One region of the Arthrobacter sp. P4_F10 genome, then DNA from elsewhere that is predicted to be linked to it. Evidence: riboswitches for the same ligand, from Rfam matches in the RefSeq annotation. Region 1 holds a riboswitch; the other holds the start of a gene.
What was found. A riboswitch is a leader RNA that binds a small molecule or an ion and turns the genes downstream of it on or off. The one in region 1 is predicted to bind glycine.
Positions count from the first base shown of each region.

Region 2: another riboswitch for glycine. It lies ahead of gcvP (aminomethyl-transferring glycine dehydrogenase); the one in region 1 lies ahead of gcvP (aminomethyl-transferring glycine dehydrogenase).

Region 1 is NZ_JBFUJJ010000043.1:12,918-20,375, reverse strand. Features, by position in the region: gene gcvT (glycine cleavage system aminomethyltransferase GcvT) at 1-521, opposite strand, end outside; gene gcvP (aminomethyl-transferring glycine dehydrogenase) at 534-3,413, opposite strand; glycine riboswitch at 3,453-3,568, opposite strand; glycine riboswitch at 3,570-3,668, opposite strand; gene AC1DR1_RS21035 (TetR/AcrR family transcriptional regulator) at 3,919-4,458, opposite strand; gene AC1DR1_RS21030 (MFS transporter) at 4,527-6,101, shown strand; gene AC1DR1_RS21025 (Dps family protein) at 6,183-6,662, opposite strand; gene AC1DR1_RS21020 (cytochrome P450) at 7,287-7,458, shown strand, end outside.
Region 2 is NZ_JBFUJJ010000003.1:3,151-10,385, forward strand. Features, by position in the region: gene gcvT (glycine cleavage system aminomethyltransferase GcvT) at 1-1,018, opposite strand, end outside; gene gcvP (aminomethyl-transferring glycine dehydrogenase) at 1,028-3,895, opposite strand; glycine riboswitch at 3,948-4,055, opposite strand; glycine riboswitch at 4,057-4,154, opposite strand; gene AC1DR1_RS04915 (GNAT family N-acetyltransferase) at 4,409-4,927, shown strand; gene AC1DR1_RS04920 (hypothetical protein) at 5,081-5,647, shown strand; gene AC1DR1_RS04925 (FAD-dependent monooxygenase) at 5,727-7,187, opposite strand.

The sequences.
Region 1 (7,458 bases):
ACGAGTTCGTGCTGCGCGGCCGGAACCAGGCGCAGCAGGATCTCCTGGGCTTTGGGGCCCTGCACGGCGATCAGCGAGGTCACGGCGGAGGCGTCCTCGACGGTGACGTCGAAGCCCACCTCGTTGCCGGAAGCAGCGCGCTCGGCCAGGGCCGCGGCCACAACCTTGGCGTTGCCCGCGTTGGGGACCACCAGGAACTTCTCGTCGCCGCGGCGGTAGGTGATGAGGTCGTCAATGATGCCACCGTCCTCGTTGCAGATCAGCGAGTACTTGGCCTTGCCAATGGCCATCGCGGAGATCTTGCCCACGAGGGCGTAGTCCAGGAAGGCTGCGGCGTCCGGGCCGGTGACCCAGACTTCACCCATGTGGGAGAGGTCGAACAGGCCCGCAGACTTGCGGACGGCGTGGTGCTCGGCGAGTTCGGAGCTGTACTTCAGCGGCATCTGCCAGCCGCCGAAGTCCGTGAAGGAGGCGCCGAGCTCCTTGTGCTCTTCGTAAAGTGCCGTGTAATTCTCAGTCATCGGTGGCTGTCCTTAGTTGGCGGAGTCGTCGGAGTGGTCCTCGAAGGCTTCGAGGGGAGGGCACGAGCAGATCAGGTTGCGGTCCCCCGCGGCGCCGTCGATCCGGCCGACCGGCGGGAAGTACTTGTCCTGCTTGAGCGTGTGGACCGGGAAGACGGCCTGCTCACGCGGGTACTCGCGGGTCCAGTCGGTGCTGATGACGGCTGCGGCGGTGTGCGGGGCGTTGCGCAGCGGGCTGTGCTCCACGGTGAAGTCGCCGTGGGCCACCTGGTCGATCTCTGCGCGGATGGCAACCATGGCGGTGATGAACCGGTCGATCTCGCCAAGGTCCTCGGATTCGGTGGGCTCCACCATCAGGGTGCCGGCAACCGGGAACGCGAGCGTGGGAGCGTGGAAGCCGTAGTCGATCAGGCGCTTGGCGACGTCCTCGGCGGTCACGCCGGTCTTGGCCGTGAGTTCGCGCAGGTCCAGGATGCACTCGTGGGCCACGAGGCCGCCTTCGCCGGTGTAGAGCACCGGGAAGGAGTCGTTCAGGCGGGCCGCGATGTAGTTCGCCGCGAGCAGGGCCGACTTGGTGGCCTCGGTGAGGCCCCGGCCGCCCATCAGCTTCACGTACGCCCAGGAGATCGGCAGCACACCGGCCGAGCCGTAGCGGGAGGCGGAGATCGGGGTGCCGTCGGCCGGGTCGGCGTTGTTGGCATCGCCGGGCATGAACGGTGCCAGGTGGGCCTTGGCAGCAACCGGGCCGACGCCGGGTCCGCCGCCGCCGTGCGGGATGCAGAAGGTCTTGTGCAGGTTCAGGTGCGAGACGTCGCCGCCGAACATGCCCGGCTGGGCCAGCCCCACGAGGGCGTTGAGGTTGGCGCCGTCGATGTAGACCTGCCCACCGGCCGCATGCACGGAGTCGCAGACCTCGCGGACGTCGGCGTCGTAGACCCCGTGGGTGGACGGGTAGGTGATCATGATCGCCGAGAGGACGTCCTTGTTGGCCTCGATCTTGGCGGCGAGGTCCGTGTGGTCGATCGTGCCGTCCGAAGCCGTGGCCACGACGACCACCTTCATGCCGGCGAGCACGGCGGAGGCGGCGTTGGTGCCGTGGGCCGAGGCCGGGATGAGGCAGACGTTGCGCTGCTCGTCTCCGCGGGAGTGGTGGTAGCCGCGGATGGCCAGCAGGCCGGCGAGCTCGCCCTGGGATCCGGCGTTGGGCTGGATGGAGACCTGGTCGTAGCCCGTGATCTCGGTCAGCTGGGCTTCGAGGTCCTCGATCAGTTCGCGCCAGCCCTCGGTCTGGGAGTCCGGGGCGAAGGGGTGGATGGAGGCGAACTCCGGCCAGGAGATGGCTTCCATCTCGGCCGTGGCGTTCAGCTTCATGGTGCACGAGCCCAGCGGGATCATGGTGCGGTCCAGGGCGAGGTCGCGGTCCGAGAGGCGGCGGATGTAGCGCAGCAACTGGGTTTCGGAACGGTGCGTGTTGAACACCGGGTGCTGGAGGTAGTCGGAGGTGCGCTCCACGGCGGAGTCCAGGCCGAAGCCCTCAGATGTGTCGGTCACCGACGCGCCAAACGCGGCGATGACGTCGGCGACGATAGCCACCGTCGTGGCCTCATCGGCGGAGATGCCGACAGTGTCGGCGTCGATGGCCCGCAGGTTGACGCCCTTGGCGTCGGCGGCCGCGATGATCTCTGCCGCCCGGCCCGGCACGGAGACGGTGATGGTGTCGAAGAATGACGTGTGCAGCACGTCCAGCCCGGCGGCCTTCAGGGAGGCGGCGATGGTCTTGGCGTGGACGTGGACCGACTGGGCGATGGCCTTCAGCCCGTCTGGGCCATGGTAGACGGCGTAGAACGAGGACACGATGGCCAGCAGTGCCTGGGCGGTGCAGATGTTGGACGTGGCCTTCTCGCGGCGGATGTGCTGCTCGCGGGTCTGCAGGGCCAGGCGGTAGGCGGGGACGCCGGCGTTGTCTTTGGAGACACCCACGAGGCGGCCGGGCATGGAGCGCTCCAGCCCCTTCTGCACGGCCATGTAGGCGGCGTGCGGGCCGCCGAAGAACAGCGGCACGCCGAAGCGCTGGGCGGAGCCGACGGCGATATCCGCACCCTGCTCGCCCGGAGGGGTGATCAGGGTCAGGGCCAGGAGGTCCGCGGCCACAGTGACCAGCGCGCCGCGTTCCTTGGCGTCGGCGATCACCGCGGTGTGGTCCAACACGCGGCCGGAGACGCCCGGCTGCTGCAGGACGACGCCGTTGATGACGCCCTCGGGCAGGCCCTTCGAGAGGTCCGCGACCTCGACCTCGAAGCCGAGGGCTTCCGCGCGGCCCTTGACGATCGCGATGGTCTGCGGGAGGCAGTCGGCGTCGAGGACGGTCTTGCCGTCGTGCGCCGTCTTGTTCTTGTTGGCGCGGCGCATCATCAGCACGGCCTCGGCGACGGCGGTGGCTTCGTCCAGCAGCGATGCGTTGGCGATCGGCAGGCCGACGAGGTCCTGGACCATGGTCTGGAAGTTCAGCAGGGCTTCGAGCCGGCCCTGGGAGATTTCCGGCTGGTACGGCGTGTACGCGGTGTACCAGGCCGGGGCTTCGAGGATGTTGCGGCGGATCACCGGCGGGGTGAGCGTGTCGTAGTAGCCCTGCCCGATCATCTGCACGGCGGTCTTGTTCTTCGCTGCGAGCTTGCGCAGCTCGGCGAGGACTTCCACCTCGCTGAGGGCGGCGGCGAGCGCGAGATCGGAGTCCTGACGGATGTCCTTCGGAACGGCGGTGTCCACCAGGGCGTCGACGGTGTCGTAGCCGACAGCCTTCAGCATGGCGTCGACGTCGGCCTGGCGGCGCGCGCCGATGTGCCGGTCAACGAAGGACGTGGAGGCTGGGGTAACAGTCACAAGGAACTCCATAACTCAGGCGGCGCAGGGTACGCCACATTGATTCGGGTTCCTCCCCGCTCTGTATTGGACCTGAGAGTTTCCGCGAAGCCTGCGTTTCAGGGGCTCCGCTTGCACCGTCGGTGAGCACAGCATGTCCGGGACACGCCTGCTACTTTCCAGAGATGCCTTGCCGCGGCGGTACATGGGCCTGAGAGATTCCTGGGGAGGGTTTGCTCCTACGGCGCCTGCTTGTACCTACTTGCAGGACTCTCCCGCCGCAGATCAAAGGCGTATTCAGTTGGGTGATTAATCGTGGGTGACAACAGTCACAGCTCCCATTCTCCTATGCCGGGCGCGCGTCCGCAAACTCCCTGCCAGCCGCCGACCCAGGTTACGGGCGACAAGCCGCCCCCGGGTGCGTCCGCCAACACGAGTTCGCCGGACAGCGGCCAGGTCGCCGCAACTTTGCGGCGAACTCGCACGCTTCCGGCGAGTTCGGCGGGGTGGGCGGGAGCGGGCGGGGTGGGCGGGAGCGTCAGCGGCGCAGCTTCTCGACGGCGGCCAGCAGGCTCTCGACGTCCGCTTCGACCTCCGGAAGCGGCCCGCCGGGGCCCCGGCCCAGCATGGCGTTGAAGTACAGCCCGTCCCCCATGTACAGGACGGCCTTCGCCATGGCGGGTCCGACGTCGGCCGCCAGCAGTTCCAGCCAGCTCGCCTGGGCGGCGGCGAAGCGGCGGAGGGTCTCCCCGTGCGCCACCTCGGCGAGCCGCGTGGCCGCCACGAAGACCCGGTCCATGGGCGTGTCCGCCCACACCGAGGACCTAATGAAGTACGCCGCCGCCCCTTCGGGGGCCGCCGCCATGGCGGCAACATCCGCAGCCAGATGCCGGTCCAGCCGTTCCAGCAGGACCGCGATCATCGCCTCCTTGGTCGGGAAGTGGTAGAGCAGGCCGCCCTTGGAGACGCCGGCCCGGCGCGCGACGGCGTCCAGCGTCGCGGCGCGTTCACCGACTTCGATGAGCAGGGATTCGAAGGCATCGAGGACGGCCTCGCGGGCGACGGGTTTCCTGGGCATGCCTCCCATCATGCCTGCCCAGCCCTTCATTTCTTAACTGTACCGTCCAGACGGTATAGTTATGTCCTATGAGCATTTCATCGATCACCGCAGCCACCAGCATCCCGGCGGCCACCGGCCCCCGGGCACCGTGGCGCGACTGGGTGGCGCTGGCCCTGCTAATGTTCCCCGTCCTGCTCGTGGCCGTGGACAACACCGCCCTGACGTTTGCCCTGCCGGCCATCGCCACCAGCCTGTCCGCTTCCGGCGTCCAGCTGCTCTGGATCGTCGACGCCTATCCCTTGGTCCTGGCCGGACTGCTGGTCGCTATGGGCAGCCTCGGCGACAGGATCGGACGGCGCCGCCTGCTCTTCGTGGGCAGCGCGGGTTTTGCCGCGGTTTCGGCCGCGACGGCGTTCGCACCGAGCGCCGAATGGCTGATCGCCGGCCGTGCCGGGCTTGGCCTGTTCGGCGCCATGCTCATGCCGTCCACTCTTTCCCTGATCCGCAATATCTTTCCGCAGCCCAACCGGCGCAGGCTGGCCGTGGCGATCTGGGCCGCCGGCTTCTCCGGCGGCGCCGCCCTCGGCCCGATTGCCGGCGGCTGGCTGGTGGAACACTTCTGGTGGGGCGCCGTCCTGCTGGTCGCAGTGCCGATCATCCTTCCTCTCCTGGTGCTCGGTCCGGCGCTGATACCGGAATCCCGCGACCCGAACCCCGGCCGCGTGGACGTGCCCAGCATTGTCCTGTCCCTGCTGGTCATGGTGCCGGTCGTCTACGGGATCAAAACCCTCGCCACCCACGGGCCCGCACCAGAGGCCTTCGCGAGCATTGGAGCCGGCCTGCTCATGGGCTACGTGTTCATCCGGCGGCAGCGGGCACTTGCCCGCGGGGAAGGTACGGCGCCGATGCTCGATGTCAGCCTCTTTGGCAACCGGATCTTCAGCACGGCCATCATCGCCAACGTCCTGGCGCTGTTCTCCTTCAACGGCTTCATCCTGTTCCTGGCACAGCACCTGCAGCTGGTCGAGGGCCAGTCCCCCTCGGCTTCCGGAGTCGCCATGGTCCCGGCCCTCATCGCCACTGTCGTGGCGGGGCTGCTCGTGGTCCCGCTGGTGCGCAAGGTGCGGCCAGGCTTTGTTGTGGCCGGCGGGCTGCTGCTGAGCGCGGCGGGCTATTTCCTGGTGGCGTTCGGCGACCACAGCCATGGCCCGTCTCTGCTCCTGGCCGCGCTGCTGGTTCTCTGCCTGGGGGTGGGCGCCGCGGAGACGATTTCCAATGACCTGATCCTGGGTGCGGCGCCTGCCGACAAGTCGGGGGCCGCCGCCGCCATCTCCGAGACCGGCTATGAAGTGGGGTCTCTGCTGGGCACGGCGATCCTCGGCTCGATCCTGACGGCTTCCTATCAGGGCAACCTCCGGCTCCCCGAGGGGGTGTCCGGGCTCGTCCCGGCAGAGGCCACCAGCCAGGCGGGTGAAACCCTCGCCGGCGCGGTGGAGCTCGCCCACATGCTTCCGGCTCCCCTGGCGGAGGCAGTGACGGCTGCCGCGCGCACGGCGTTCGACTCCGGCGTCCACGTCACGGCGTCAATCGCGCTGGTCCTGATGACCGGGGCCTGCGTCCTCGCCGCCATTGTCCTGCGGACGGTGCCGAAGGCCAAATAGCTTGGACAGCAGCGTCCTGCGCCGGAAGAAATCCGGCGCCGGACGCTGCTGGTTTAGGGTCGGACCGGTGGGAGCCGGTCCCTACTTGTCCTCCGGAGTGGTCACGCTGGCGTTTGCCCGCATGGTCTCGGCATTCACCATCCAGGCATACTGCTCAAGCTTGGCAATGAAGGCGTGCAGGAGGTCGGCGGTGGTGGGGTCTTCCTCATCAACTTCATCGTGAACTTTGCGCATCGTGCCGACGGCCGCCTCGAGGGCCGCGACAATCCGTTCGATGGCGTCCTTCGTGTTGATCAGGCCCGCGGGGAACTCGGCGAGTGCGGTGGACTTGGAAACCGTGGAACTGCGGCCGTCCGGCAGGGCGTGGAGGGCGCGCATGCGCTCGGCGAGATCGTCCGCGAACTCCCGGGCGGCGTCGACGATCTCGTCCAGCTGGAGGTGGAGGTCCCGGAAGTTAGTCCCGACGATGTTCCAATGCGCCTGCTTGCCCTGAACGTGGAGTTCGATCAGGTCCACTAGGACCGCCTGCAGGTTGGCCGTCAGTGTAGGTGTCGCTTTCATGCATCCTCCTCAATAGAACCGGTACCGTGCGGGCCGCGCGCACCATTTGCTGGCACCGCGGCCGATGCTTCCGACGCTACCGCAGGGCAGCGACGGGCCGCGACGGTTCGGGGAGGAATTTCTCGGTCAGCTTACTAAGTCGGCTTACTAACCGTTTCGGGAAGCTGAGACTGCCCCGTTCCTATGTTCCGTTAGGCACGGGCGAGGGAGAGATTCTTGACGCTGTCTGCCCCCTCTTCGCGGGACAGCAGGACCTCCCTGCGGGTCTCTTCGGCGCAGCGGACCATCTGGTCAATGCTTTCCTGCGAACAACGCCGACAGGCCTGCGCCGTCGTCGTAGGGGGCGTCAGTCCGGACCACGTTTAGCGGAAAGCCGGGGTGTTCTCCTCCGTACCGTCGGCAGGACCGGCCGCTTCGTTAGGCGCCGTGGTGACGGGCCGGTTCCGCAGGGGCGGCCGACGTGGGCCAGAATCCCCATGCCAAGGCTGTTGCGCGGTATTAGGGTGGGAGCTGACGGGGCCACGCGGCCCGCCCCGTTGGACGCCTGCTCTGTTGCAGTTCGTCCCTTGCAGTTGGTCCATTGCCAGGAAACGACGGCCGTCCGCCTCGTCAGGAAGGCCAGCCATGGTGCCATTTCCCGCTCTGGAGCAGCCGTTGAACCCGTTTCCCCGCTATGAAGCCATGCGGGACAGTGAACCCGTTTTCCAGGATCAGGAGACCGGGGTGTGGCATGTGTTCCGCTACGATGACGTGCAGCGGGTCCTGTCCGAGCACGCCACGTTTTCTTCCCGGATCG
Region 2 (7,235 bases), on a different contig from region 1:
CCAGGGTGGGGCTCGGCTGTCCGGAGGTCACTTCGCCCACCACGTTGCCGTCCTTGAGGACCGGGTAGTGGCCGCGGCCGGCCCGGCGGCCCGGGCCCTTGAGCCCCACGAGCTTGCGGCCGGTTGTGGAGCCTGCGCCGGCTGCCTTGAGTTCGCTCAGGGCAACCTTGCCGATGAAGTCCGACTCCTTGGCGAGCGAGACGACCGGTCCCAGGCCTGCGGCGTACGGGTTGCCTTCGCGGGAGAGTTCGTTGCCATAGAGCGGCATGCCGGCTTCCAGACGCAGCGAGTCACGGCAGGCCAGGCCGGCGGGGATGAGCCCGTGGCCGGCGCCGGTTTCCAGCAGCGCTTCCCAGAGGCCGGCGGCGTCCTCGTTGGGAACGTAGATTTCGAAGCCGTCCTCGCCGGTGTAGCCGGTGCGGGCGAGGAGCAGATCGTGGTCAGTACCGTTGACGGTGATACGTACCTCAACCGCTGCGTAGTACTTCAGCTCGGTGACCAGGACATGCTGCTCGGCCGGGACCAGCGTCAGCAGGATGGCCTCTGCGTTCGGTCCCTGGACGGCGATCAGCGAGGTTTCGGCGGAAACGTCCTCCACCGTCACGTCGAACCCGCCTTCCTTGCCGGAAACAGCCCTTTCGGCCAGTGCCGCGGCAACCACCGCAGCGTTGCCGGCGTTGGGGACCACGAGGTACTTGTCCTCGCCACGGCGGTAAGAGATGAGGTCATCGATGATGCCGCCGTCTTCCTGGCAGATCAGCGAGTACTTCGCTTTGCCGACGGCGACCGCCGAGAGCTTCCCGGCCAGGGCGTAGTCGAGGAACGCTGCGGCGTCCGGACCGGTGACCCAGACTTCACCCATGTGGGAGAGGTCGAACAGGCCCGCGGCGTTGCGGACGGCGTGGTGCTCTGCCAGTTCCGATTCGTACTTGAGGGGCATCTGCCAGCCGCCGAAGTCCGTGAAGGAGGCGCCGGCTTTTTTGTGCTGCTCGTAGAGAGCGGTGTAGTTCTCACTCATCAGGGATCCTTAGTTCTCGAAGTCGGAAAGCGGCGGGCAGGAGCAGACCAGGTTGCGGTCTCCGGCGGCGCCGTCGATGCGCCCGACCGGCGGGAAGTACTTGTCCTGCCTGAGTGTGTGGACGGGGAATGCGGCCTGCTCACGCGGGTACGCCCGCTCCCAGTCGGAAGATACGACGGCGGCTGCCGTGTGGGGTGCGTTGCGCAGCGGGGAGTTCTCCACCGTGAAATCTCCGTTGGAGACCTGGTCGATCTCCTGGCGGATGGTGATCATCGCCTCGATGAAGCGGTCGATCTCCGCAAGGTCCTCGGACTCGGTGGGCTCCACCATCAGGGTGCCCGCCACGGGGAAGGACAGCGTGGGGGCGTGGAAGCCGTAGTCGATCAGGCGCTTGGCCACGTCCTCGGCGGTCACGCCGGTCCTGGCCGTGAGTTCACGCAAATCCAGGATGCACTCGTGCGCCACCAGCCCGCTCTCCCCCGTGTAGAGAACCGGGAAGTGCTCATCCAACCGTGCGGCAATGTAATTCGCCGCGAGCAGGGCCGACTTGGTCGCTTCGGTGAGGCCCTGGCCGCCCATCAGCTTCACGTACGCCCAGGAGATCGGCAGCACACCGGCGGATCCGTAGCGTGAAGCGGAGATCGCAACACCAGTTCCTGGTTCGGTACCGCCGGCCTCGTGCGCCGCCTTGTTCGCGTCCCCTGGCATGAACGGTGCAAGGTGTGCCTTGGCAGCAACCGGGCCGACGCCGGGTCCGCCGCCGCCGTGCGGGATGCAGAAGGTCTTGTGCAGGTTCAGGTGCGAGACGTCGCCGCCGAACTTGCCCGGCTGGGCGAGGCCCACGAGGGCGTTGAGGTTGGCGCCGTCGACGTAGACCTGCCCGCCGGCGGCGTGGATCGCGTCGCAGACCTCGCGGACGTCGGCGTCGTAGACCCCGTGGGTGGACGGGTAGGTGATCATGATCGCCGAGAGGACGTCCTTGTTGGCCTCGATCTTGGCGGCGAGGTCCGTGTGGTCGATCGTGCCGTCGGAAGCCGTGGCCACGACGACCACCTTCATGCCGGCGAGCACGGCGGAGGCGGCGTTGGTGCCGTGGGCCGAGGCCGGAATGAGGCAGACGTTGCGCTGCTCGTCACCGCGGGAGTGGTGGTAGCCGCGGATGGCCAGCAGGCCGGCGAGCTCACCCTGGGATCCGGCGTTGGGCTGGATGGAGACCTGGTCGTAGCCCGTGATCTCGGCGAGGTCAGCTTCGAGGCCGCTGATGAGCTCGCGCCAGCCCTCGGTCTGGGAGTCCGGGGCGAAGGGGTGGATGGAGGCGAACTCCGGCCAGGAGATGGCTTCCATCTCGGCCGTGGCGTTCAGCTTCATGGTGCACGAGCCCAGCGGGATCATGGTGCGGTCCAGGGCGAGGTCGCGGTCCGAGAGGCGGCGGATGTAGCGCAGCAGCTGGGTCTCGGAACGGTGCGTGTTGAAGACCGGGTGCTGTAGGAAGTCGGAGGTGCGCAGCACCGTCTCGGGCAGCTCGAAGCCCTTGGCCTCCAGGACCGGACCGGCGCCAAAGGCGACGACGACCGCGGCGAGGACCTCCGGCGTCGTGGTTTCATCGACGGACACGCCAACTGTGTCCGCGTCGATGAGCCGCAGGTTGATGCCCCGGGCCCCGGCGGCGGCGATGACCTTGGCGGCCTTGCCGGGCACGCGGACCGTGAGGGTGTCGAAGAAGGAGTCGCTCGCCAGTTCGCGGCCGGCGATCTTCAGCGTGGCGGCGAGGGCGCGGGTGTTGTTGTGGACGGTCTCGGCGATGGCTTTCAGCCCGTCGGGGCCGTGGTAGACGGCGTAGAACGAGGACACGATGGCCAGCAGTGCCTGCGCGGTGCAGATGTTGGACGTGGCCTTTTCGCGGCGGATGTGCTGCTCGCGGGTCTGCAGGGCCAGGCGGTACGCCGGGACGCCGGCGTTGTCTTTGGAGACGCCGACGATGCGGCCGGGGAGCGTGCGTTCCATGCCCTCGCGCACCGCCATGTAGGCGGCGTGCGGGCCGCCGAAGAACAGCGGCACGCCCAGGCGCTGGGTGGAGCCGACGGCGATATCCGCACCCTGCTCGCCCGGAGGGGTGATCAGGGTCAGGGCCAGGAGGTCCGCTGCCACGGTGACCAGCGCGCCGCGTTCCTTGGCCTCGGCGATCACGGCGGACTGGTCCCACACCCGGCCGGAGACGCCGGGCTGCTGCAGGACGACGCCGTTGATGACGCCCTCGGGCAGGCCCTTGGAGAGGTCGGCGACCTCCACCTCGAAGCCCAGGGCTTCGGCGCGGCCCAGCACAATGGCGATGGTCTGCGGGAGGCAGTCGGCGTCGAGGACGGTCTTGGCCCCGGCCGCGGACTTGTTCTTGTTGGCGCGGCGCATGAGGAGCACGGCCTCGGCGACGGCGGTGGCCTCGTCGAGGAGCGACGCGTTGGCGACCGGGAGCGCGGTGAGGTCCTGGACCATGGTCTGGAAGTTCAGCAGCGCCTCGAGGCGGCCCTGGGAGATCTCCGGCTGGTAGGGCGTGTACGCGGTGTACCAGGCCGGGGCTTCGAGGATGTTGCGGCGGATCACCGGCGGGGTGACGGTGTCGTAGTAGCCCTGGCCGATCATCTGCACGGCCGTCTTGTTCTTGGAGGCGAGCTTGCGCAGCTCGGCCAGCACCTGGACTTCGCTGAGGGCGCTGTCCAGCGTGAGGGGCTTTTCCTGGCGAATGGAATCGGGGACCGCGTTGTCAACGAGGCCATCAACGCTGTCGTAGCCGACGGCCTTGAGCATGGTGTCGATGTCGGCCTGGCGGCGGGCGCCGATGTGGCGATCTGCGAAGGTGGACGGGGACGATTGAACCGTCATGAGAGGAACTCCATAATTCAGGTGGCATCAAAACGCCACGATGATTCGGGTTCCTCCCCGCTCTGTATTGGACCTGAGAGTTTCCGTTTTGCCCTGCTGATTGCAGCGCGCCACTTGCACCGTCGGTGAGCCCGGTTGCCCGGACTGCTTTCCAGAGTTGCCTTGCCGCGGCGGTACGTGGGCCTGAGAGATTCCTGGGGAGGATTTGCTCCTACGGCGCCTGCTGAACGTACCGGCAGGACTCTCCCGCCGCAGATCATAAGCCGTGCCACTGGTCGGTGACACAGCTCACAATTTATCTGGTTCCCGGGCAGGATGCAAAATTAATTTCAATTGAGTCGCTGTTTCCTGCACCACGGGGGTGCCTCCCCGCCGTCGAATGCCAGCCAAGGAACAAGTCCATCCCCCGGGGCCGTTGGGCTACTACGACCTGCCGTCCGCTGACGCTGGCAGCACCCTACACACCCGGACCGAGACCACGGGAAACGCGAACCCTTCGAATATGATCGCGTGATGCCTCTCCTTATCGCTCCGGACGCAAGCTACCACTCCTCCTGGCTGGAAGGATCCGCAGAATTTGACGGCGCCCACCGGGACGGCGGGGGCGCGGAGGACTGGTCCCTGGAAGAACTCAAAGATGCCCAGTCGTTCCGCCGCTTTGTCGACGCCCTCATCAATGACGCTCGGCCGGAGAGCCCGCGGAAGCCAGGATATGTGCCCTGCACGTACTTGTGGATCATGGAGGGTGACACGTTCCTTGGCTCACTGGCCATCAGGCACGAACTGAACGACTTCCTTTTCAACGAAGGCGGGCACATCGGCTACAGCGTGAGGCCCTCCGCCAGGCGTCGCGGCCACGCAGCGAGGGCGCTGGCTGATGCCTTGCCGATTGCCCGTGAACTGGGAATCCCCCGGGTTCTTCTCACATGCGATGAGGATAATGCAGGCTCACGAGCGACCATCGAAAAGAACGGCGGCGCCTACGAGGACACCCGCAACGGCAAACGCCGCTACTGGGTCGACACCGTCTGACCGGGCACGCCCCGAACGAACTGATCTCCGTTTACAGAGCGTGAAGTCGGTGCGACGCTGAACGCAATTCGGCCCGCGCGGGCTGTCTTCGGACTGGGGGTAACGAAAATGCAATGGGGCACGCCGCAACCGGAAAGTCCGTGGCCGCATGACATGGTGATCAGCGTCAATGACGATCCACACCACCTGACTCTCCTTCTGTTTGTCCGGCAGGCATGGTCCCTGGCCGGCGACCTCAACATCCCGCCCCTAAGCCCCGTACCAGACTGTGGTCATTCCCGGATGCCGGAATCGGCTGATGCCTCCACGTGGGAGAAGCGCTGGAAAACGTCATGGGACCAGGCCTGGAGCTGGTACCAGATCGAAGATCCAACGCACCATCCCACGCCCGCGGAATTGCGCGAGTCCGGGGACGCCAGTCAGGGGTTGAATCCTTTGATCCCACCCTTTTGGACTCAACGGTATGAATGGGAAGGTCTGGACCGCGAGGCTTATCAAGCCTGGGACCGAAGCCTGATCCCGAAATTTCCCCACGATGCCGAACCCCGAAGTCTCCAAGAACTCATCCCGGCATGGGAAAGCGGAATCGACACTGTCATCGTGCTGCCGTACGAGGGGTACTTCGCACACCGGCTGAGCCGGCGGCACCTCGTTGTGTCGGCCGCAACCAGGAATACCCCTGAGCACTACAGCAGGGCGCTACGAGAAAACGCACTGTAGACCCGCAGAGGCCGGGCTACCTCTCCTGCTAAGGGGACCGGCACGGAAATACGCGTCGGTCACGGCCACCGTTGGGACGTTAATGCCGCGCAGGCCCGAACCAGCTGGCCAGCGCATCCTCCAGCCCCCGCCGAGTCCCGTCTCCCGTCCACGCCACATGCCCGTCCGGCCGGATCAACACGGCCGCAGGAGCATTGACTGAACCGATCACCGGAAGCTCCCACCCGCCGTCGTACGTGGCGTCCACCAACTGCACCCGATCCATCCACGGCCCCGGGTCGATGCTGCCCGGCGCGCCGAGGTTGAGCAGCACCGCACGGGCATCGTGCAGGAAGGTGAACACGCGCCGCGGGCCGTTGGCGGTGACGACGTCGAGATCGGGCATGCGGCGCCCGAGCAGCGGGTGCCCCTCACCGAGGTCGTAGCGGACGTCCAGGCCGGAGATGAGGCCGCCCAGCCGCTTCCGGGCCTCATCGATCGTCAGCAGGCCGGCCACCGTGTCGGCCAACGCACCGATGCGCGGGTCGGCCCTCTGCATGATTGACTGCGCCATCGTGTGCTTCAGCGCACGGGCCCCGGCGGGGTGCCGCTCGGCGTGATAGGTGTCCAGCAGACGGTCCGGCGCAATACCCTTGACCACCTGGGCGAGTTTCCAGCCGAGGTTCACGGCGTCCTGGATGCCGAGCCCGATCCCCTGCCCGCCCGAAGGAGCATGGATGTGCGCGGCATCCCCGGCCAGCAGCACGCGGCCGCTGCGGTAGGCCGCGGCCTGCCGCGTGGCGTCGGTGAACCGCGAGATCCACGTCGGAGTGTGCACCCCGAAATCCGTGTCATAGACCTCGGTCAGCGCCTTGCGGAGGTCAGCCAGGGTGGGCTCGGCAGCCGGTCCAAGCTGCTTCTCGGTCACCACCACCCGCGTGGTTCGTCCGTCCTCCATCAGGTGCAGCCCGTGGATCCCCACCTCGTCGATGCGGATGCCTGCCGGCGTCTCCTCTGTCACCTCCACTTCGGCGATCAGGCTGCTCCTCGTCGCATCCCAGCCGGGGAACTCGATGCCGGCTGCCTTGCGGACAGCACTTCGCCCGCCGTCGGCACCCACCAGGTACAGCGCGCGCATCGGCCCGCCGTCGGCGAGATGCACGTCGACCCCGCTGTCGTCCTGGGTAAAGCCGGCGACCTCGAGCCCCCGTTGGACCGGCACACCCAGCTCCTCGATCCAGCCAGCCAGGATCCGCTCAATATGGTTCTGCCACAGGCCGAGCGTGTAAGGGTGCCGTGTAGGAAAGTCGCTCACGTCCAGGGTTGTTTTCCCGAAGAACGCCGCCTGGACGGGCTTGCCCTCGGCGAGGAACCGGTCGGCAATCCCGCGCTGATCGAGGATTTCGATCGTCCGCGAGTGGAACCCGCCCGCACGCGAGCCCACCAGCTCCGGCGTCGAGCGGCGCTCCACAATGGCCGCATCCACCCCCGCCAGCGTCAGCTCACCGGCCAGCATCATCCCAGTCGGACCGCCTCCGGCAACGATCACATCAACGATCACAATCCCCACCTCTCCAAGCCGACAAGCACGGCGATGCCGGCCTGAGCC